Regions from separate parts of the Paenibacillus sp. Pae15 genome, predicted to be linked through region 3. Evidence: riboswitches for the same ligand, from Rfam matches in the RefSeq annotation. Region 3 holds a riboswitch; each other region holds the start of a gene.

Region 1 (6,413 bases), on a different contig from region 3:
CGTCAGAGCGATAACGACTTTACCGAATTCGGTGAGCTGGGGGGTTAGGCCCATGCTTAATCCCACGGTGCCGAAAGCGGAGGTCACTTCGAACAGGATAACCAAAAAGGCGTGATCCTCCGTCGTAGAGAGCAGCATCGTTATGAAAACGACCATAAAGATCGCGAACATGGTCAGTGTGATCGCTTTGAGAATCCGGTCCTTTCCGAGCCGGTAGCGAAACATGACAATGTCTTCCTTTCCCCGAACCATCGCAACCAGCGCCCCGACCAGGATGGCGAAGGTCGTCGTTTTGATTCCGCCGCCCGCCGAACCTGGAGAAGCGCCGATAAACATAAGAATAATGAGAAAAAATTGCGAAGCTTGTCTCATCTGGGAGACGTCCACCGTGGTAACCCCTGCGGAACGGGGGGTCACGGAATGCAGCAGCGAAGCCAGCAGTTTACCGGAACCGTTTAATGCTCCGAACGTTTTGTGATTCGTAAATTCAAAGATCAGCAGAATCACAAAGCCGATAACGGTGAGTGCCCCTGTAGTGCTCAGTACGACTTTTGAGTGAAGCGAGAGCTTTCGGGTTTTATGATATTCCAGCAGATCCGCAATGACAATAAAGCCGATTCCGCCAAGCACGATCAGAATGATCGCCACCAAATTGACAATCCAATCGTAAGCCAGATGAGACATGCTGCCGAATGGCTTATGGATCGCGCCGAATAAATCGAAACCTGCATTATTAAAGAATGAAATGGCATGGAAAATGCCGTAATAAATCGCCTGGCCGGGTTCCATCTCGAACGACCAACGGACCGAAAAAATCACCGCCGCTGCAAACTCAATCGTTAGAGAATATAGAAGAACCTTGCGTATTAACCGGACGATCCCTTCCATGCTGCCCTGATTCATTGCCGTCTGCAGCACCAGACGTTCTTTGAGCGAAATCTTCCGCTTGAACACAAGAGCGATCAAAGCGGCCATCGTCATGAAGCCGAGTCCGCCAATCTGAATCAGCAGGATAAGGACAAGCTGCCCGAACGCGGAAAAATACGTGCCTGTATCCACCAGCACGAGTCCCGTTACGCATGTCGCTGAAGTAGCTGTAAATAAAGCGTCCAGGAAGGGCATGGACTCCCCGCTGACCGTTGCAATCGGCAGTGAAAGCAAGACTGCGCCAATCATAATAATCAAAGTGAAGCCATATACCAAAATTTGCGGCGGTGACAGCCTCATAATCAATCCAGGTTTCAAGCCTTGGCACGTCCTTTCCGTCTCCCGGGAGCATCAAATCTGCTCCGTCCGCCTGCTAGCGGATGACTTCATTCTCGAATGTTTCGATCTGTTCGTTTGTTCCAATCACGACCATAACGTCGCGCTCTTCGAAAGTATCTTCCGCTGTAGGCGCAATGATGACACCGTTCTTTCTATTGATCGCCACGACACTGCATCCGTAACGCGCCCTGGGATCAAGCTCCTTCAGCGTCCGCCCGGCAAGCCTTTTGGGTACGGCCAGCTCCGCAATGGTGTAGTCATTGGACAGTTCAATATAATCAAGCAAATTGGGAGAAACGAGTTGATGCGCTACGCGTATCCCCATATCCCGTTCGGGATAAATGACCCGGTCAACCCCGATTTTGTTCAGCACTTTGCCGTGAAGCTCGGACAGCGCTTTGGCTACGACCGTTTTGACCCCAATGTCCTTTAATAGAATCGCAGTAAGAATGTTCGCTTGAATATCGTTGCCGATCGCCACCACCACGCAATCGAAATTCCGGATGCCCAGCGATCGGATCACCTCTTCTTCCGTCGAGTCCGCTACCACCACGTGCGTCAGCTTGTCGCTCATCTCCTCCACCGCTTCTTCGTCCACATCGATGCCAAGCACCTCATAGCCCAGTTTCAGAAGCTCCTCGGCAAGACTTGAACCGAATCGTCCTAATCCAATGACTGCGTATTGAGTGTTTTTCATCCATTCGTTTCCCCTAACCAATCGTAATTTTGCCTTCCGGATATCTGTACAATTCCTTCTCCGCCTTCGGACCCAGTGCATAAGCCAATGTCAGCGGACCCAGACGTCCGGTAAACATAGTAAACGCGATAAGGATCTTGCCGAGATCCGACAAATCCGGTGTTAACCCCATCGACAAGCCAACCGTGCCAAAGGCCGATGTCACTTCAAACAAAATCATCAGGAACGCATGATCCTCCGTTGTAGAAAGAATCATCGTGATCGTGACGACCAGCGCCAAAGCGACCATCGTAATCGTAACGGCCTTCAGAATCCTTTCTTTGCCTAACCGGTGACGGAAGAGTACAATGTCTTCCTTCCCGCGGACCATCGCGATCATCGCGCCGACCAGCGTGGTAAAGGTCGTCGTTTTGATCCCTCCGCCTGTAGAGCCGGGAGAAGCACCGATGAACATCAGAATGATGATAAAAAACTGCGTCGCCTGCCTAAGCCCGGCAATATCAAGCGTATTGGCTCCAGCTGTCCGCGGTGTAACGGATTGAAACAGTGAGGCGAGTATTTTGCCGGACCAGTCGAGCGGTCCAAGCGTTCTGGAATTCGTAAATTCGAAGATAAATATAATCAACGCCCCGATTCCGATCAAAAAACCGGTAGCGCTTAGCACCACTTTGGTATGAAGCGTCAGCTTTTGGTTCCTTCTATAATCCATGAGGTCCGACAGAACGACGAAACCGATTCCACCCAAAATGATGAGTCCCATCGAAACCGCGTTGATCACCGGATCAGCTGCATAAGCCGTCAAGCTGCTGAATTTTCCCGTTACCGGCCCGAAAATATCGAAACCGGCATTGTTGAAGAAGGAGACGGCATGAAAAATACCATAATAAGCCGCTTTGCCGGGACCCAAATCAACCGACCATCGAACAGCGAAAATAACGGCAGCCGTAAACTCAATCGTGAGCGAATAAATCATCACCTTACGGATTAACCGCACAATGCCTTCAAGACTGTTCTGATTCAGTGCTTCTTGCAAAATAAGCTTTTCTTTAAGTGAGATGCGCTTTTTCAGGGCAAATGCGAATAAGGTAGCCATGGTCATAAACCCGAGCCCGCCGACCTGGATCAATAGCATGATAACCATCTGGCCGAACAGGGTAAAATAAGTGCCCGTATCCACAACGACAAGTCCGGTTACACAGGCTGCCGATGTCGCCGTGAATAAAGCATCCAGGAAACGCATCGGTACACCGCTGGCCGAGGCCGCGGGAAGCGACAACAGCATGGAGCCGATCAAGATCATAACAGCAAAACCGATGACCAAAATTTGCGGAGGCGTGAGCTCGACTTTCCTGGCAATGGTTTTCATGAATGCACCCCTATTTGACGTTTCAGGCAACAAAAAAGACACTGGAAACCCAATGTCAATTTAAGGTTCCTGTAATTCAAGCCTACGAGGTTAGCTGTCGGATTCGGATGTACAGGCACCCTATCAGCGGATTGTATCCGCTGAATTCACCCCTAAACTCATGGTTCCCCCGTTTTCCTTTAGAAATTCGGCTCGCTATTCAATTGATATGAATTATAATCCTCTTTTCATTGAAGTACAAAGCCTTGTTTCACCTGAATGCACCGGATTTCGCAAAATTACGACATATGTAAGCGTTTTTATAGGTGTGGCGCTTCGCTTTGCTGAATATTGCCTCGCGTAGCTCTTGTTATCATTGGATTTGCTTATGGAATGTATGCTACCTTAAAAGAATAGACTGTTATTATCCCATATCTGCTAAGGAGCATTTCATGCCGAAACGACGATTCGAACCTCCACTGCTGCTTCTGGCCGTCCTTGGCCTGATGCTGTACCTGGGCGTTACGTTTGCCTCCGCCTATTTGGACAAGACTCGCCTCCCTAAAGACGATGCCGAAGACCTTCCCGTCGTTACAAAGCAGCAAGCGGCGAATGCTGCGATGAGCTTTGTCCGCAACCGCTTTGCGATAGGACCAGGCGCACAAGCCCATACCTTGTACCAATCTTACCCGGTAAGAAACGGCTATTTGCTAAAGGAGCAGCTGTACGATCAATACAAGAAAAAATATGAAGGACGATTTCCCCTCGAATATTTTGAGGTGGAGATTAACGACATCGAAAAGGGCGCAACGTACTATGTGGCGGTGAATTATAAAACCTTGGCCATATTCGGATTCTCGATGAGCCGGACCGCAACCGCCAGAAGCGAATCCGTAAGCTCTCCGGATGCCGGCCTCCTGAAGACGGCGAATACCGCCATTCGGGAGATGGGCTATGACCCCGCGGAATTTGCATTGACGGGCGAATCCGGGCGGGCCGGGAACGGAAGTCTCATCTTCCGCAGCAAGACGGAGCGAATAGGCGAAGCCCCGCTGGAGCTTCACCTGAAAGTGTCCGGCAGCCGGGTCACTGCGTTTGAGCCGGTATTTCCGGTTCCGGATGCGTTCATGGCCTGGCAGGAAGCGCAGGATCGCCGTTCCGCTTTAATGACGCGGATCAGTATCGGAATCTCGCTTGTGATGACACTCGCGGCGCTGATCCTTGTTGTGCGGCGGCGGCGTGACATCCGCTATGCGCGCGGTGCGCTGCTCACGTTTTTCTTCGTGGCGATTTATATCGTCAACAATTTTAATATGATCCCTGCGTTCCGAACGATGCACGGAAGCGGACCTTCCTGGCCAGTAGCCCTGTTTTACTTATGGTTCACCAATATTGTTGTCGGACTGATGGCCCTTTCGACGTATTTGGCCTTGAGTGCGGGGCGGCGGCTCTGGCTCGACCGCGGATGGAATCCCTGGCCGGTTTGGCGGGACTCTGTATTCGGAGGCGAGGTATGGAAAGCGGCGGTACGAGGTTATTTCATTTGCTTGTTCATTTTGGGCCTGCAGCAAACCATGTTTTTTATCGGTACCGAAGTGTTCGGCGTATGGACGGTCAGCGACCCGGCCGACTCCGTATACAACATGACCTATCCCGGTATATTTCCGTTGATGGCCTGGGTGGCCTCCATCTCCGAAGAGGCGGTGTACCGGCTGTTGGGCATCGCCCTCATGCTGAAGCTGACACGCAGCCGTTTCCTGGCCGTACTGCTGCCGAGCGTCATCTGGGCGATGAGCCATACCCAATACCCTATTTACCCGGTGTACACCCGATTGGTCGAGGTGACGGTCATCGGATTGATATTCGGTTATGTATTCTTGAAATATGGCTTGCTTACCGCTCTGTTCACCCATGCGTCCATGAACAGCATCCTGATGGGGCTCTCGATCATGTTCGTCGGAGAGCCCGAACAGGTCGCTATCGGCGCGGCTTATTTGGCGGCGCCATTGGCTATCGGCCGGGTGCTGTCTCTGCTGCACGCCGGATTCAATCGACGGCCCCCGTCGTTTCCCCCGCCGAATCCTTCGCCGGATCCGAATCCGCACCCTGGCTCCGGCCGTTTAACGCCGTTATGATTTGCTCCGCCAGCTTTGGACCGATACCAAGAGGCTTAAAGTCTTCAGGCTTGGCCTCTTTTATTTTTTTCAGGGAACCGAAATGCCTCAGCAGCGCTTTCCGCCGTTTCTCCCCAACGCCGGGTACGGCATCCAGCTGGGAGACGACCATCGACTTGGCCCTCGTTTCCCTGTGGAAGGTGATCGCGAACCGGTGCACTTCGTCCTGGATGCGCTGAAGCAAATAAAATTCCTGGCTGTCGCGCGGCAGGGGCACAACCTCGGCCGGATCGCCCATAAGCAGCTGCGCGGTTTTGTGCTTGGCGTCTTTTACCAAACCGCAAACGGGTATAAAGAGTCCGAGCTCGTTCTCAAGCACGTCCACCGCAGCAGCGATATGCCCCTTTCCGCCGTCAATGACAACGAGATCCGGCAGCGGCAGACCTTCCTTCAGCACCCGTTCATAGCGGCGCCTTACTACCTCGCGCATCGTTTCATAGTCGTCCGGTCCCTTTACCGTGCGTATTTTGTACTTGCGGTATTCCTTACGGTCCGGCTTGCCGTCCGTAAATACAACCATCGCCGATACGGGGTCCGAGCCTTGAATGTTGGAGTTATCGAACGCCTCGATGCGCCGTACGACGCCCGTGCCCAAATAGCGGCCTAGGTTCTCCACCGCCTTGACCGTACGCTCCTCATCCCGTTCAATCAAACGGAATTTTTCTTCAAGCGCAACCCGGGCATTCTCGCAAGCCATATCCACCATATTCTTCTTCAGGCCCCGGCGCGGAATATGCACCTTTACCTTCAGCCAGCTTTCAAGCGCCTCCTTGATTTCGACTTTGGCCGCCACTTCATGTTCTTCCGATTCAGCATCGGAGAAGCCGGCCTTATGCTCCGCTTTCCCGACAGGATCGCCTGCTTCTTCCTGCTTCTGCCCCGCTCCCCACGCCGGCAGGAAGACTTCCTTCGGCAGCGCCGGATTCTCGCT
Region 2 (6,413 bases), on a different contig from region 3:
TGTATCGGAGGAGGAGATCGTCAAAAATAGCTTCCCACGATTGGGAAAGGGCGTAAAGCCTGCTTTCCTGGCCAAAATCCCATAACCGGTCCGGATGTTCCAGCATAGATGTAATCGCATTTGCGAAAGCATCGGAATTACGGGGAGGACATAACAGGCCGGTTTTGCCGTGTTGAATGATTTCCTGTACCCCGCCAGCTTTGGCTCCGATGACGGGAGTGCCTGATGCCATAGATTCCAGTACCACATTGCCAAAGGTTTCGGTGCCGGAAGGGAATACGAACAAGTCGGCCGACGCATACAGTTCGGCTAGATTCTCTCCTTTCATATAACCGGTAAAAGTAACATTCGATGGGGCTTCCGCTTTCAAATCTTTCAACAGCGGGCCGTCGCCGACCAACAGCCAGCGGACATTGCCGCTAACATAATCGGGTAATTTCTTCATCGTTTCAAGCAAAATGTCCAAATCCTTCTCAGGTGCCAAACGGCCAACATATAGGAAAATATAACGTTCGTCGATCTTATATTTTTCGCGGATCAATCCGGTTTTTTTATCGGGGTTGAAAAGACGGCAGTCCACTCCGCGCTTCCATAAGGCCACGTCTCGAATTCCATGTTCTTCCAATTTTTCGGCCGTTTCAACGGACGGAACAAAGGTGGCCAGACACGATTGGTGGAACCAGCGGATATAGCGCCATAACAGGGAAGAGGCGAATTGCAGGTGATAATAATTCAGATAGCGGTCAAAGTGCGTATGGTAAGAGGCAACGTGAGGAATAGCATATTTTCTCCCATAATAAAGTCCGCAAAGCCCTATATTAAAGGGCGTGGCGATATGGATCAGGTCGGGTTGAAATTGCTGGAGCTGGCTGTGGATCGTGAAATAATTGGGAAGCGCAATCCGGCATTCCGGATAGAGGATGAAGGGGAGGCTGCTAAAAGACAGGATATTGCTTGTGAAAAAATCCTCCTCCGTGCATTTGGGCACAAAAATCCGGAGTGAAATATTTCGTTTTTCCAGATGTTCGACCAGTCTTTTTAACGTCAATGCAACCCCGTTCATTTGGGGCCAAAAGGTGTCGGAGAATAAAGCAATTCGCATCATACCCCTCCTCAACAATTGGATATAGGTTTAAAATACCTCATATTTATCAATCCATTGTCAGAGGAATATTAATTCGGAGTTAAATTAGCTGCGGGATATGGCAGCCTCCAAACTGGAGGCTTATCTTTGAATGGATTTCATTTTCTCTATAGTCTCCCTGGTTGACCATGAAGCGTTGGCAATCATGCGAAAATTGGTTTTTGCAGCCTTATCCCCATCCAAGCCGTTTATTTTTGCGGAAGCTGTGGCATCGTGAACCACGGCCACTTCAAATCCTTGTTCAATGAGTTCGCGCATATGAGATTCAATGCACAGATTTCCGGACATACCTGCAAGAATGACGCGGGTTATTCCCTGTTTTCGCAGCTGCAAAACCAAGTCGTTGGCTTCGGGTCCGAAAATTTTATGCGGACTGGTGATAATGGTTTGTCCATCTTCTAGATAAGGCTTATATTTATCCAGAAAGTCGGCACCCGAACCTTGAAAGCCTTCAAGCGATAATGGACCTTTTCGCTGATACATTTTGATATCGTGCATCACATGTTCCATAGCACCCCCAAATAACCATTTTTGGTCATAGGGATAATAGTAATGAGGGGACACAAATACTTTAAACTTATTCTTTTTTGCTGTTTTTAATAATAATTCAATGTTCTCAATCGTGTGATTTTCAGCAACGCTGTCTTTCACTAAATTCCATGCTGCACCTTTCGGGCTTAAAAAGTCATTTTGCGGATCTGTGATCACCAAAGCGGTATGGCTTTGATCCACCTGCATTCCCGGCGATGAAAATGGTGCGGTTTGTGCTGCTGCAACAACATAAAGATCAACAAAGACAAGAAACGAAAACACAAAGGAACACTGCAGTATTTTTCTCATGAGGATTCCCCTTTCATGGGTATACTTGGTATACGCACCCTATTATGTGCTTTATTCCATGGCTTATTCAAATTCAGCTGGGAACAAAAAGGAATGGGAAAACAACTCCAATCCATTGGTTTTCAAGCATCCGCAACAGCCCGCAAACGCAAAAATCCTGAAATATAAAGAAAATCCATGAGATTTGAAGTAAAATAAAGAAAGCGATCTATAAAAGCGTCTCATTTACAAAGCAATTCATATCTAGCAAAGGTTTTATCCGATTTCTTGCTTTGCAATGTTGTCCTGTAAGGTGTAAGATTCAACCATTGAACATATCACCTTGCTGAATTTCCAAACAGGAAAACGGGGGAACCAATAAGGACATATATTTGGATGTCCATGGGGTGAATCGTGCAGGAACATGTTTATTCCGCACGTAGGGCTGCTCTCATAGCCCGAATCCGACAGCTAACCTCGTAAGCGTTGTATGAGAGAGGAGTTGAACGTGCTGTCTGCTGATAGGCAAACACAGAGCTCAAGCCTCTGTGTTTTTTTGTTGTCTAAAAACGGGATAGGTTGGAGGATGATTGATTAACAACACATTTGGAAACCATAAGTAAAGTTTCTTCCTGGAGATTTAAGGGTTTTTTTGTTGTGATGATCTTGTTTACAAAACTCCTTAATAAATAATGAGGGCGGGAACAGTATGCTAAATAAAATAAAACGATTATTAATCGGCCGTCCTATGAAGTCAACCGAGATTGAAGAAGAAAAACTAAGCAAGTTTAAGGCGCTTGCGGTACTTTCTTCAGACGCATTATCTTCTGTTGCTTACGGTACCGAACAAATTTTGATCATATTGATGGCTGCAGGCTTTGCCGCAATATGGTATTCGATCCCCATTTCCATAGCCGTTCTCGGATTGCTGACGGTTCTCATTTTTTCTTACCGGCAGACGATTTTTGCTTACCCCAAAGGGGGAGGAGCTTATGTCGTAGCCAAAGACAATTTGGGCGTCTCCATCGGTTTGATGGCCGGAGGCTCGCTGTTGGTGGATTATATCCTGACTGTTGCTGTCAGTTCCTCGGCCGGGACGGATGCCATTACCTCGGCATTTCCATCCTTGCATGAACACCGGGTCCTTATTGCGTTGACGATGATCCTGTTTCTTACCATCATGAACTTGCGAGGAATTACGGAGTCTGCATCCGTTTTAGCACTGCCCGTTTATTTGTTTGTCTTCGCCATTTTTGTTCTTATCATTTCGGGAGTCATCAAATATATATCGGGCGGGGGACACGCCGAAGTGCCTGAACTGGGCACAGCCGTTTCGAACATCAGTTGGTTCCTCCTATTGAAGGCTTTCAGTTCAGGGTGTTCCGCGCTAACCGGAGTAGAAGCCGTATCCAATGCCATTCCAAACTTTAAACAACCGGCTGAGCGCAATGCAGCCGCTACGCTGATGATGATGGGCACGATTCTAGGTGCCATGTTTATCGGTATCAGTTTACTTGCCTATTGGTATGGAATCACGCCGGCTCCAAAAGAAACGGTCGTATCCCAAATTGCGGCAAACACATTCGGCCGGGGCATCCTTTACTATTTCATCCAAGGCACCACCGCTTTGATTCTGTTTTTGGCGGCAAATACAGCGTATTCCGCATTCCCGCTGCTTGCCTTTATGCTGGCCAAAGACAAATACATGCCGCATATGTTTATGGTGCGCGGCGACCGGCTCGGTTTTTCTAACGGCATTATCTTCTTAGGTGTATTGTCGGCATTGCTTGTTATTCTTTTCCAAGGACATACGGAGAACCTGATTCCGCTTTATGCCGTAGGGGTGTTTATTCCTTTCACCTTATCCCAACTGGGGATGATGGTCCGTTGGGTAAAGCTGAGGCCAGCGGGCTGGCTGATCCGCTTCATTGTCAACACGATCGGGATGCTCACGACGCTGGCGATTACGCTGATCTTCATTTTGACCAAGTTCAATCAAGTATGGATGATCTTTATCTTTTTGCCGATTGTCATTTTTCTCTTCTTCCAAATTCACCGGCACTACCTGAACATAGCGGACGAACTGCGAATCGACATGGATGAGGAAAAACCAGTGATAAAAGGCAGCACGATCGTCGTTCCCGTAGCCGGCATTACCCGGGTGGTTATGAATTCGCTCAGCTATGCCAAGTCTCTAACCAATCATGTTGTCGCCGTATATGTCGGATTTGACGATGAGGATATCGCACGGATGGAGAAGAAATGGGAAGAATGGAACCCGGGCGTCCGGCTGATTACGCTCCGTTCAAGCTACCGAAGCATCATCAGGCCGTTAATGAGATTCATTGAAACGGTGGAGTGGAAAACGTCGGAAACGGATCATATTACCATATTAATTCCGCAATTCATTACCAGGCATTGGTGGCATTATTTCCTCCATAATCAGACCGGGTTACTGTTAAGGGCTTACTTATTCAATCATAAAGACGTCGTGATCGCTACAGTGCCTTACCATCTCCATAAATAACCGGAAGGAGGCCGCAGATGAACTCAAGATATTTGGCCGGACTGTCATTGGCCTTCATGACCGGCGGCTTTTTAATCACTTTATTTCTTCAGGAGACTCCTTTGGTTGCTCTGTTGAAAGGCGGCTTTGAAGCCGGTTTGGTCGGCGGCATTGCGGATTGGTTTGCCGTGACCGCTCTTTTCCGTCATCCTTTCGGCATACCGGTGCCGCATACATCCTTACTCCTTAAAAATAGGGACAAAATTGTCCAATCCTTGATTTTGGCGTTGGAAAATGAGCTGCTCAACAAACAAAGCATCGAAAACAAACTCCGGCAGCTCCAGCTTTTGCAGCTCGCTTCATCCTCTCTGGCTAAGCTGCTTGGCAAACGGAAGGTACGGGTAGGCCTATTGGATCTGTTGATCCGATGGGTTTACCGGTTGCCGCTCGAGAAAGCGATTCCTTATCTTCAGTCGGAAATAGCCGCTGCGATCCGAAGAGCGGATGTGGGATCTGCAGCCGATGCCATCCTGACGAAGGTGATCGAGAACAGATTCGACGAAAAGGCGTTGAATTACGTCCTGCATAAAGCATCCGACTGGGCGAAACGTCCGGATACCGGGATGATGTTGGGAAAGTTCGCAAGCGAAAAGCTCTCCGAAGTAAAAGCGGGGGGCTTAACGGGGTTTGCTTTACAGGCATTTGTCGGCTTCATGGATGAAGAAAAGCTTGGCAGCTTCCTCCAAAACTTGATGCTTTCAGGAATTCGGGGTCTCCAACATACAGATAATGCTTTCCGGAAGACCCTTGTTCAGGAAATCCGCATCCAACTGTCTCAACTAGCGGATAACGAGTTGCTTGTAGCGAATATGAAGGAATGGATCGTAAACCAATTGGAAGGAGCTCGCGGCGCTGTCTTCCTGCATGAGCGTTTGAGTGAAATCCGCAATCAATGGCTGGACAAGCTGGAGGAAGACCGTTTGAAGGGCGGCAGGGCGGTAATTACTGCTTACCGCTGGATCGTGCGCAATTTCAATCCCGAACAGGATTCGATGGCCGTTTGGGAAAATCGCTTGTTAGCTTACTTGATTGAATGGGTGGAAGCGAATCATTATCGCATCGGTCAACTCGTGAAAGAAAATTTGGATCAAATGGATGATGTAGCCTTGGTACGCATGCTGGAACACAAAGTCGGAAAGGACCTGCAGTGGATTCGGGTGAACGGAGCGCTGTGCGGTTTTGCGGTTGGCATCGTACTTTCGCTGATCCAGTTATAGAATATCTTCGGCGGCAGGCGTATTGAACGAGTCAGACTCCTGATGCGCAACTATGGTCCGATACGCCGCGCTTTTTTTGTCACCTTTTATCGATGTTAGCAATAACCGCTATCGTTAATTACGATTGAATGGATCCCAAGCATAAGCTACAGTAAATTTATTAAAGCGCTTTCATTAGGGGGTGGTGGTATGGGTAAGGTTTATCATGTGAAAAAAGGGGCCATATCGGCAGTTGCTGTTCTCTTGCTCCTAGTGACAATGCTTTTCGGTTGCGGGAACAGGGAGGAAGTCCAGGGAACCTCGACAGAACCGGCCAAACCAGAGCCGGCTAAAGCCGAACCGGTTTCTTTGAACATGGGCATGCTTAAGTTTACAAGCAATTCGCCTCTGTTTATCGCTTTGGAAAAAGGGTTCTTTAAAGAAGAGAACCTGGAAGTTCATGTGAAATGGTTCGAATCCTCCAATGCCGTCAATGTGGCTGTAGTATCGGGCGATTTGGACGTAGGCGGGGTCGGTTTTACCGCAGATTTGTACAACATGATGGCGGCCGGACAAAAAGTGACTATTGTATCCGACAAAGGAAGGGAACAGAAGGGCTACCCTTTCTCCGCAGTCATCGTGCATAAAGATTCTCCTTACCGGTCGGTGGAGGAATTGAAGGGAAAAA
Region 3 (6,413 bases):
CATTTCAATCCTCCTCCACCGTTCAACGGAGGTCTTATCCCTTCGGACGGCCATGACCGAATTCCGCAGGATGTCTCCGTTTTAGCTCTGTAATCGCATGACCGCGTCCTGTCTGTTCCAACCACTGCGCATACTTCGGCAAAAATCCTTTGGCATGATAAGGTCCTCCCTCTTTCATCACCGTCCAGAGCAGATCTGTATCGAAAGGCATCGTCTCCATCATGTGGTCATGCCACTCATTTAAATAATATACCGCATCTCGGCAAACTTGGCGATGCTCCGCAGCCAGATTCGTTTGCTCATAAGGATCGCTGTCGAGATCGAATAGCATCTCTTGATCGAATAAATGGTACCCGTCATGATACGTTCGGACATAGAGCCATGACCCGAAACGAACGCTTCTTTGGCAGACGTGCGCACATTGCGAAACGACCAGATAGTCGCGTCCCGCCTCCTGACCCTTCAGCAGGGAGGCTGCAATCCACGCCGGCAGAGGATCGCCGGCAAACGGATTGCCGAAATCTTCCGGGCATTGTGCTCAATCCAATTCAGTACGGCAGGCGTCACTTCCTCGGCCGATTCCATTCCGCATTTGCCGGTATTATGGATTTCATTGAAGCCTGCATTAAAACGTCCAGGACGAATGCCGTTCCGCGAAAGGACTGACCAATACCGTCTTTAATCCGGCAGAAGCTATGTCGCATTAAAATATCATGGCAAACAAAAGGACTGCTGAGACATTCTCAACAGCCTGTTCTTCTAGTCCGAATTAATTTTTGATAAACATCTGTACCCACACGCCATTATAATAAGCCACTCCGATTTTGTTGAAGTTCGGGCTCATAATGTTTTGACGGTGTCCCGGACTGTTCATCCATGAATCCATTACCTCTTGCGGTGTTCTTTGCCCTTTGGCAATATTTTCACCCGCGTAGGTATAACGGATGCCATAAGAGCGCATCATATCAAAAGGAGACCCATAGGTAGGAGAATTATGGTCAAAATAGCCTTTTTCATACATGTCCTTTGCCTTGTCTAAAGCCACCTTCGTCAATGCACTGTCGCTGGCAAGCGGGCTTAAACCGGCTTTGGCACGTTCCTGGTTCACCAAATTTACCACTTGGCTGGCATAAGAAGACTGTGTCGTGCTGTCTGTTCCTGTTCCCTGCTGCGATCCGTTACCCGAACCGTAACCCGAGCCTGTACCGTAACCCGAACCTATACCCGTTGACTTACCGGGAATATTAAGCACAATTCCTGGCCATATTAGATTTGGGTTAACCAATTGCGGATTCACCGTAATAAGCGATTTCAGGCTGATACCGTATTTCTGGGAGATCGCCCACAGGGTATCGTTGCTTGATACCGTGTGCGACGGAGCAGCTGAAACCGCGCCGGCGCCAATGATCGGGCCAAGTGCCAAAACACCTGTCAAAACCAACTTCTTAAAACCTTTCACTGCATTCCTCTCCTTTTTACGGCCTGCGAGGTTAGCTGACGGATTCGGGTCAAAGAGCAACCACCCGGCCACCATAGTGGCTTCACCCCAAGGATATGGGTTCCCCCGCGCTTACGAATTAAGCTTCGGCCTTTTTGATGTCGCATTCCTAAACAGGAACGGAAACCATTGTAACACGGATACAATGAGATTTCATGACACAAAGTTTACCAACTGTCCCCTAAGCTAGCGAATTTTTGAGAGAAACCCCCGGCGGCAGCACAGCTTCAACGCGGGCCCGCAGCATGGGCTGCCTGTGCAGCTCTGCACATAGAATGGCCACGATCCCCCGATCCTCACGGGAGCGAATCAATCGTCCCATCCCTTGCCGGAGCCTCAGCAGCATATAAGGCAGATCGACCTCTTCAAAAGGAGACTCCGCCGCTCTGCGTTTGGCCATAAAGACCGGATCTTGAGGCGGAAAAGGCAGCGACCATATGATGACATTGGACAAGGACGGCCCCGGTACGTCGAGTCCCTCCCACAAGCTGACGGCGCATAGAACACTCGTTTCGTCATGCTGAAAAGAAGCGATAAGATGGCTGATTTCCTGATCGCCTTCAAACAAGAAGCGCATTTTCCCGAAGAGTTCGGGATACGACGCAATCTCCCGTTTAAACCGCTGCAGTTCGGCTTTCGCCGGAAACAACAGCAGCGCTCTTCCTTCCGTTCGTTCGAGCAGCGAGACAGCGGCCTCCATTTTCTCCGAAAATGTCCCGCCGGCAGACCAATGAGGCGCGATCGCTTCCATTTGCCGTTCGTATTCATATGGAGAGTCAACGGAAAAGGACAAATATTGCTCGATCCCGAGACTTTCCGCTACATAACGGAAGGAGCCCTCCACGGATAGTGTGGCCGATGAAAAAACGATAGGCATGTTCGAGCCAAACACCCGCTCCCGAAGCACTTCCTTGACGGTTCTCGGCATGATCACCAAAGCCGCTCCGCTCCCGCTTTCCGTCAACCAGCATACCAATGACTCCGATCGCTGGAAAAGACTCAATGCTTTCTGCATCATTTCAAGATGCTCTTCGACAATGCGGAGCTGATATTCATTCAAGGTGTGAAGACCGCTTTCAAACACGAGCTCTTCTTCAATCGCTGCAAGCACCGTCCGGAACCGGTGTATTTCCTGAAGCAGCCGATCGTCGAGCAGAAGCTCCTTCCGGTCCGAACCGGGAATCTCTCTGCTCCGGCGTCTTAACCAGTCAAACATCGTCTCGCTTTGCGCAATCGCCTCGTCAATGAGCACAGCCAATGATTCGCGTATTTCCCCCTGCAGCAGCCGGGTAATCAGTTCTTCAAACACGTCATGCTTTAATTTATAGGTCAGCGCCTTCTGCGCGGCAGATTCCAGCAAATGCCCTTCATCAAATACGACCGCACAGTGATCCGGCAGCAGCGGCAGCTGCCCTTCCCGCTTCCTGCTCTCATACGTCCACACATGCTCCATGTAAAAATCGTGCGAACAAATGATCAAATCGGCAGATCGGCGGTAATGCTCGCGGGAGAGCGTTTGCCCGCAGCGGTGCCTTTTGTCGCATACGAAGCAATCCTGGAAAGCATCCCAATTGATCTTGCTCCATTGCTCGTCATTCAAATGCGGATATTGCTTCCGGTCGCCGTAAGCATAAAACGATTGCAGGGTTTCATGAGAATGAACAAACCCGGGCAGCTCCTCGTATAATTGCTCGAACATTTCCGCATCCTCGTCCCTGAATCTCGCTTTGTCCAGCTTGACCAGACAAAGATACTGGTCCGCAGACTTCCCCAGCCTGGCGTCAACGGCCAGGCTCAGGTGCTTCGCCAGCTTTGCGATATCCCCTTCCGGCTTGACCAGTTGTTCAATTAAAGACTCGTCCGCACAGGCGATCACAGCCGGCTTTCGCATATAACGGGCGTAACAAATCGCATATAACAAATAAACAAGCGTTTTCCCCGTCCCCACTCCCGCCTCCGCAAAAATGGTTTGTTTCTCGGCAAACGCCCGTTCCAATTGGAAAGCCATATAAATCTGTTCATCGCGGACTTCGAAACCGGCTTCCGGCAGAATATCGTAAAAGACATCCGCTATCCATTCGCCGGCCTGCCGGATGAACGGTTGAGAATGATCATAAGTAAAAGGGTAACGCTCCACTATGATTTTGCCTCCATGATAATCAAAATCGAGAAGACTTTTCTTCCATATGACAACCCCATATTATCACACGGTCCCGGCAGATATGCAACAAAAAAACAGTCCAAACCTCCTATAAAAAAGGTTTGGACTGCCGGATCAGGACATTACATGGCTATCTTCTGGTCCAGTTTGCCCTGTAAATGAACAAGTCTCATCAGAGCGGTTGCCGCTTGGGCTTTGGTCACTTCTCCCTGCGGATTGAACTTCCGGACGGAACCATCGAGCACACCCAGCTGAGTGATCAGCCAGACGGCGCCTTTCTCGGCAATGAGTTCCGAATCCTCGAAATTCAACTGCGGATTCTGCTGCAGTTGTTCCGCAAGCTTATTGTACTTGATCATTTGAGTCAGCAGAACCGCCAGCTTTTCCTTCGTTAGAGTTTCCTCCGGACGAAGCTGCGGCGTTTTCTTCGGATCAAGCCACTTCAACTGAACAAAAAGCTGGGCGGCTGCATAGTAAGGACTCTGCTCGTCGATATCTTCGAACGCCGGCTTGGCATTTCTGTCATAATAGGAATTCGCATAATGCGGATGTACCGCCTGAGACACCATAAGAAGCCAATCGCCTAACGTGATCGTCTTATCAGGATGCAATTGGCCGCTTGAATCTGCGGATAAGATGTTGTGCCGGATCATCGTCTCCAAATCTTTCTGTGCCCAATGCCCCGCAATATCGACAGGCATTTCCACCGATCTTTCAACGGTGCTCACAGGATTGACGAAGGTAGCCCGCCACCGGCCGTTCGCCGCATCGATCACATAACCGTTTTTCGCACTGTCTTTGTACGTTTGTTGATAGACCAGCTTGATATCGGGCTCCACGTATTGACTGTCCGTATAAAAACCGCCAAAGTTTTTGTACTGCAATTCCTGTGATATGCCCTCCAAAAAGATGGCTTCAGCCTGAGCTTTCGTTATATTCGCTGCAAGGGAAGCCGTACCCGCTTCCAATTGATCTGAACGCGTGCTCTGATAGCTCTTCAATTGGCCCTGGGCATCCAATATAATGCTCACGGAATCCCCTCCGACAGGGATTCCCTTATAGAATCGCTGGAATCGGAATCCAAAGGTTTGTTCATCTCCCGCCGGTGCGGCATACGGATCGGAGGACAGCCATTTTAATTCTTCCGACGCATTCGGATACAACTCGTTAATCAGAGCCAAAGCCTTCTTTTCGGCTTCAGCCTGAGAGATTGCAGCCGTTGTCTTCTCCGTATCCGGCTTTGGATTCGTCCATGGGGGAGCCATACGATCCACGCGGAACTCCAGAATTTGTCCGGTTCGCGCATCCACCACGGCGTTTGTTTGACCGCTATAAGGATAAGGACCGGCAGGCGCCGCTTCCATCCAGGTAATATTCCAAACCTTCTTATTCACGTCCGACCAATATGTATTAAGGCTCTGCGTGGATCTCGTGCGATTGCCCGGAATGGACGCCACTCGCTCGACAAGCTCCGCCGCCTGCTCACCTGTCAATAATTGGTTTTCGCCTTTGCCCGTTGTCACGGTAAACAGTTTATCCGTCTTTTGAATGTCTTTATATTGAACCTTTTCAGGCTGAACGACTGCACCCGTGAAGTTAATGTATTCACCGGTTTGTGCATCGATACTTAAGTCGGCATAAAAAGGCTGCACCCAACCGAGAAACCAGCTCTTGCCCTTGAAATTCGGCTGATTCACCGGGACATACTGCAGGGTTAAATCCCTTAGGGGCACGAACTTCTTGGCGGCCTCTTCCGGGGTGATGGCGGGCTCAGGAGATGGATAATCGGCAGTAACCACGTTCCGGTAATAGCCTGTGACCTCTCCGTTGCCGTTGATCGTTACTGAAATATGTCCCCCGGGATGGGCCAATCCATGAACTAAAGTGGTAAAAGAAAATTCATACTGCACCGGACCGAAAAGCGCCTGATTGGTGTATGGAGACTGGTCCACGGGCTTCAGGCTGTCAAGCGATAAGGTCGGTGAAGCTTTCTGAATAAATGCTTTGGCCAGCCCCAGCGCCTCTTCTTTGGAAACCTTCGGCGGATAGTACGCTTCATTGCCCTCATCCGTCGGGAAATACAGATGGGTTTGCAGAAGATCGCCGGTGATCGAGTCGACTTTACTGTCGAAGCCGTAGCTGCTGTTGCCGAATGTAATCTGCCAGCCGATGGTCCAAACGTTCTGATATTGGGGAGGATACGAGTGGGAATCTCCAAGCTCCACACGTACCGGCTGCGCATCCTGCAATTTCGGAAAAAGTTTTCTCACGATGGCGACCGCTTCATCCTTCGTAATCTTGGCCTCCGCTTTCACCTGTTTTGCTTCCTTGGCAGCAGAAGGTGCAGTTCCGGAGGAAGCATTAAAACCGCTGACGGAAGCTGCAGCCGCCGAACTGGTGCCCGTACTGATCTCGTTCGCATGAGCCGTTAACGGAAGAAGACTTAAGCTGAGCGCGGACAGCATCACCAGCTTGCCTTTGAATCTCCCGCGATGGGGCCGTCGATTCATCCCTATCACACTCCGTATTTGTTATTTTTTCAATGGCTTTCTGAAATCTATTTACGCAATCCGTTCCAAAAAGTTCCGAAGTTGCATGATTTTATATTAAGTCTATGTCATGCTTCATGTTGATTCGGGAGAATACATTGAGCCTGCCTTGTTCCAGACAAAATAGCAATCTAAAAGAAACCGTATAATTGGTTAGGAGATATAATAGCAATAAAAAAAATCCCTTAACATAGGCAGCTGTTAA
Region 4 (4,650 bases), on a different contig from region 3:
AACATTAACTAAAAAGACATAAATAATAGTTCGCATTTCGTACCCTATTCATTCAGATTTTTCCTGATAGTGGCATGTTTTATTTTTATATTCTTCAGTTCCTCGAGGCCGTCTTCGACTTCTGTCTTGGATAAATTGCCTGCAGCCAGCCGCTCTTCTTCGACAGAACGCCAGCGTTCGTACATGCGTATTCCTTCATCCAGCACCGTTATCCACTCCTCACGGAGATGTTCAGCCTCGTTTAGCTCGTCCAATAAATGAAATAAAACATCCTCGCTTTTGGCATATTGTCCGCAATCCTCATAATAAAAAACAAGCTTATGCATGGTATCCGTCGGCATAGACGCACGGTTCGCGAGAGCCAGCGCCGCATCGATCCGCTCTTTGAACATCCCGCCCAATTCATCCCGGGGATCCATCTCCCTGGCGGTGAGCAGCAAGTCCAGCGCCTTTAATCCGTCCTTAATTGCAGCAGCCGCGTGACCGCTCTCTTTCTGTGCAGCGCCCCGCGCGTTCAGCATATCTCCTAAAGCCAGCACTTTTCCTTGATCGACATGTCCGTCCTTGGAAAGCAGTGCGAGCAAATCCTTGGTAGATAAAGCGTGAATCAGCCTGGAATTAAGCCCTAACAATTGACGCATGGCCTGATTCAACAGTTCAAGGGCTTCCTGCAAACGTTGATTTTTCCTTGCGAACATTACTTTATGCAGCACTTCCGTCGTCTGCTCAATCAACCGCATGAGATAATCGCGTCTGTACATGATCTCTTCCCTTCAATTCTGGCCGTGTCGTTCTTTTTATTGTACAGGATTATTCAGCATGAGGAAAACCGGCGCTAGAAGCAATTCCATTATGAGGGAATGATTGGTTGATTTTGTGCATTGAACCGGAACATTATCCTATGTTAGGCTTTTAAAAGCCGAATCGTACAGCTTAATTATGTGTACGTACGGGGGACTAAGCACTTGGGGTGAATGCTTGCAGGCTGCACGGCTGCGCTAGGGAACAACCTCTTCCCGAACCCGACAACTAACCTCGGAGGCAAAAACAGGAGGGACGCATCATGAATTTTCGTTTCAAAAACATGCTCCTGGCATGTGTATTTGCCGTGCCTTCAGTTTTAACGGCATCTATACCCGCACATGCGCAGGAACCTGTACGCCTGGCTGATGACGTCAAGGTACAGGTAAACAAAAAGCTCGTGGCATTTCCGGATGCACAGCCTTTTGTGGATGAGAATCACAAACTTCAGGTCCCCGCGAGAGCGGTTACGGACAAGCTCGGGTACAAGCTTCAGTGGGAACAAGACGGTTCCCGATTCACCATTACAATACAGAGCAGCGACAAAACCGTTTCGCTGTCGACCGGTGACCGGAGCATGACGGTTAACGGAAAGCCGACTCAAATTACGGACCCGGCCAAGTTTGTAGACGGACGCGTGTATGTCCCTTTTCGGCTGATTTCCGATACTTTCGGAATCAAAACCCAATGGGACAAGATCAACCGGATCGCGATTCTCAGCACGGACGGCCAATATCATGCTCCCGCATGGTACCGGCCGGTGAACAAGGTTAGCAAGGTACCGAATTATTCCAAAGTGATCGTAGCCAAGGCTACGGCCTATACTGCTTCTGCCGATGAGAACGGCGGTTATGCGGGACTCGACTATATGGGCAACCCGCTGCGTCTGGGCACCATTGCCGTAGATCCGTCCGTGATCCCGCTCGGCTCTAAAGTGTATGTCGAGGGTTATACGTATGATGGTCTTCCTGCCGGCGGAATGTACGCCACGGCAACCGATACAGGAGGTGCGGTGAAAGGCAACCGCATAGACATTTTCCTGCCTGAGAGCAAAAATAAAGCAAGAATGTTCGGAATTCAACAAGTAAAAGTATATATTCTCGGTTCATGATCTTATTTGATTCTCATCCATAGCACGAAGCGGCCGTCTCTCCATCGAGGCGGCTGCTTTTTTTTGGCTGCCGGACTTGCCGCATACTTTTGTTCTGACGTCCAAAACCTAAGATGGTCATGTCAGAACGGAGGTCGATTCGTTATGCATCGCCGTATATGTAGGTTCATGATTGCTTTGGTGGTCCTGTTTCTTACCGGCGCCGCTCCCTCAAACAGCGAGGTCGTATGGAACGTCGAGACGGATCAGAAGCTGATCGCACTTACGTTTGATGATGGACCGAATCCGGTGTATACGCCGCAGATTTTGGATTTGCTGAATCAATACGGGGCTAAAGGCACTTTTTTCGTTATTGGCAAACGCGTGCAGATGTACCCTGCCATTGCCATCCGCGAGGTAAACGAGGGACATGAAATCGCCAATCATACGTTCGATCATCATTACTTGAAAAACTTTCCCCCCGAACGTCTCGTAGAAGAAATCCGCCAAACCCAGGAGGTTATATTCGATATCACAGAACAAATGCCGCACGTTTTCCGTCCCCCTGGAGGTTTTTACAATGATGCCCTGCTTCAATCTGTCAAAAAGGATCAACTTACGGTCGTGATGTGGTCTTGGTATCAGGATACGCAGGATTGGAAAAAGCCGGGCGTAGACAAAATTGTCCGCCAGGTTCTGGACAATGCCCACAACGGCGATATTGTGCTGTTCCACGATCTTCAAGGGGACTGCACCCAGACCGTAGAGGCTCTTAAACAAATTTTACCCGAGCTGACGCGGCGGGGTTATCAGTTCGTCACCGTATCGGATTTGATTGCCAAAACACGCAAATAAACCGTTTATCTTCAAAAGATGTGATCATGGTGCGGTCGGGATGTCCTATGATATAATCAATTGGAATTCAATAAGCTATGTTATGAGGGATATCATGCTTTCTTTTGAAGAAAAACGTGCCGTTGTGGAATCGTTCCCGGAGTTGGAACGTAAAAATGTATCCTTGGGCCGGATCAATTATCATTATGAAAAAAGCGCCCATGACAAAAAGATTGTGGTTTATCATCTGCATCCGAACGGTAACGGTTTTGTTTATGCCGGTCTTCTGTATGGTTACGATCAGGATGACAAAGGCTTGGTCAATATTCGTGATTTCTCCAAGGAACAGCTTCATGCGATCATAGAGGCCTCCATCCGCTCTCTCTCCCCGAGAACAACAGAGGAACAGGCGATTATTGGAGATGCAAAAGAAGAAAGATGGATCGGTCCGGATAACCATACGCTTGTGCTGCTGGAAGAAGACGAAATGTGGTATGTGTACTCGGGACTTCATCTGGAGTCCGCTTTTGACACCTATGATGAGGCGATCGAATATCTACACGATGAAGGATTTTCACGTATGTAGCTTTATCGCTTAGGGTTTCTGGACCACGCTTGGTGTTCAAATGAAGGCACCTCACTCTTGGTTGGGATGGGGTGCCTTTGCCTTTGTTTTTTGTATCATCTACTTGTTCAGGATCATGGGAAAGGAGCGGCGCCGCATGGTTTTCAGAGAGCAACACGCTTACTTGAGGAGTATCGAGCTGTTAAGGGACCGGATTCCCTCATTTACAGCATACCCGTTTAATCTTCCTTCCTTGCGCGAACTCACCTCTTTGCCTTTGCACCCCAAAGTAACCTATATTATAGGCGAGAACGGAATGGGAAAATCCACACTGCTTGAAGCGGCGGCTATCGCATGGGGATTTAATCCGGAGGGCGGCAGTCTCCATTTTACATTTTCTACCCGTTCATCGCATTCCGAGCTGCACCGCTATATCCGTTTGGTACGCGGAGTCCGTAAACCGAAAGACGGCTTCTTTTTCCGCGCCGAAACCTATTACAACCTGGCAACGAACATTGATGAAATGGATCGTGAGCAGTCCTCGGCCCCCCCTATCATACGGTCATATGGCGGCAAATCACTGCACGAGCAATCCCATGGAGAATCGTTCTTCGCGGCTTTCCTTCACCGTTTCGGAGGGAATGGCCTTTACATTTTGGATGAGCCCGAGGCGGCCTTGTCTCCTTTTAAGCAGCTGTCCATGCTGGCCCGTATTCACGCTTTAGTGAATCGAAACTCCCAGTTTATTATTTCTACTCATTCTCCCATTTTAATGGGATATCCCGACGCTCTGATGTACAATCTTACGGACAAGGGCATTGAACAGATAACTCTGGAAGAAACCGATCATTATATCATTATGAAACAGTTCCTGCTAAACCGGGAACGGATGCTGAAGGAATTGTTCGCAGATGTGGAATAATCATAAAAGACCAATAGCAGGAGCAGGCATCCTTGTGCTTCCGCCGGATCCCTGCTCTTTCTCTAATGCCTGTAACCGATCCATGAGGTCAGATTGGCTTTCCGTTCTTCTTCACATCCAACTTCCCGCTTCGGTTATCAACGGCTCCCGGCTGATTACCTACAGGAGGATCGATTTGTACGGCCTCATTCGTTGTCCGCGTATGATGCAGGTCGGTTGCTCCCGCGGCATGGGTTCCTAATTCGGCCAGTTCTTCATTTTCGTTGTTATTTTGCACTTTGCTCATGAACTATTCCTCCTTGAGGTGTGGTTTGTGAATTTACGCTTTCCTTCGACGTAGCTTCCGAGCTTTTTGGAGTATTCGAATCTAGATCCGTCATCTCCATATATCAGCTTTCTTGCTGGATATCATTACAGCTCTAAAGTTGCAAATCTTCA

Evidence for each region. A riboswitch is a leader RNA that binds a small molecule or an ion and turns the genes downstream of it on or off. The one in region 3 is predicted to bind cyclic di-AMP.
Region 1: linked by a shared signal. The riboswitch ahead of NR121_RS01905 (TrkH family potassium uptake protein) and the one ahead of NR121_RS13015 (CAP domain-containing protein) in region 3 are both predicted to bind cyclic di-AMP.
Region 2: linked by a shared signal. The riboswitch ahead of NR121_RS00065 (APC family permease) and the one ahead of NR121_RS13015 (CAP domain-containing protein) in region 3 are both predicted to bind cyclic di-AMP.
Region 4: linked by a shared signal. The riboswitch ahead of NR121_RS22910 (stalk domain-containing protein) and the one ahead of NR121_RS13015 (CAP domain-containing protein) in region 3 are both predicted to bind cyclic di-AMP.

What each region holds. Positions count from the first base shown of each region.
Region 1 covers NZ_JALJRM010000002.1:28,680-35,092, reverse strand. Annotated here, with positions in the region: gene NR121_RS01915 (TrkH family potassium uptake protein) at 1-1,227, opposite strand, end outside; gene NR121_RS01910 (potassium channel family protein) at 1,301-1,963, opposite strand; gene NR121_RS01905 (TrkH family potassium uptake protein) at 1,977-3,329, opposite strand; cyclic di-AMP (ydaO/yuaA leader) riboswitch at 3,394-3,532, opposite strand; gene NR121_RS01900 (CPBP family intramembrane glutamic endopeptidase) at 3,761-5,443, shown strand; gene uvrC (excinuclease ABC subunit UvrC) at 5,355-6,413, opposite strand, start outside.
Region 2 covers NZ_JALJRM010000001.1:11,539-17,951, reverse strand. Annotated here, with positions in the region: gene NR121_RS00075 (glycosyltransferase family 4 protein) at 1-1,105, opposite strand, end outside; gene NR121_RS00070 (cysteine hydrolase family protein) at 1,226-1,984, opposite strand; cyclic di-AMP (ydaO/yuaA leader) riboswitch at 2,298-2,465, shown strand; gene NR121_RS00065 (APC family permease) at 2,673-4,490, shown strand; gene NR121_RS00060 (DUF445 domain-containing protein) at 4,508-5,746, shown strand; gene NR121_RS00055 (ABC transporter substrate-binding protein) at 5,936-6,413, shown strand, end outside.
Region 3 covers NZ_JALJRM010000013.1:86,033-92,445, reverse strand. Annotated here, with positions in the region: gene NR121_RS13030 (formylglycine-generating enzyme family protein) at 1-3, opposite strand, end outside; gene NR121_RS13025 (hypothetical protein) at 35-223, opposite strand; gene NR121_RS13020 (hypothetical protein) at 241-375, opposite strand; gene NR121_RS13015 (CAP domain-containing protein) at 770-1,459, opposite strand; cyclic di-AMP (ydaO/yuaA leader) riboswitch at 1,465-1,600, opposite strand; gene NR121_RS13010 (ATP-dependent DNA helicase) at 1,680-3,635, opposite strand; gene NR121_RS13005 (YcdB/YcdC domain-containing protein) at 3,782-6,169, opposite strand.
Region 4 covers NZ_JALJRM010000038.1:39,867-44,516, forward strand. Annotated here, with positions in the region: gene NR121_RS22905 (DUF6483 family protein) at 45-761, opposite strand; cyclic di-AMP (ydaO/yuaA leader) riboswitch at 908-1,059, shown strand; gene NR121_RS22910 (stalk domain-containing protein) at 1,064-1,912, shown strand; gene NR121_RS22915 (polysaccharide deacetylase family protein) at 2,057-2,746, shown strand; gene NR121_RS22920 (hypothetical protein) at 2,841-3,311, shown strand; gene NR121_RS22925 (AAA family ATPase) at 3,448-4,212, shown strand; gene NR121_RS22930 (hypothetical protein) at 4,301-4,498, opposite strand.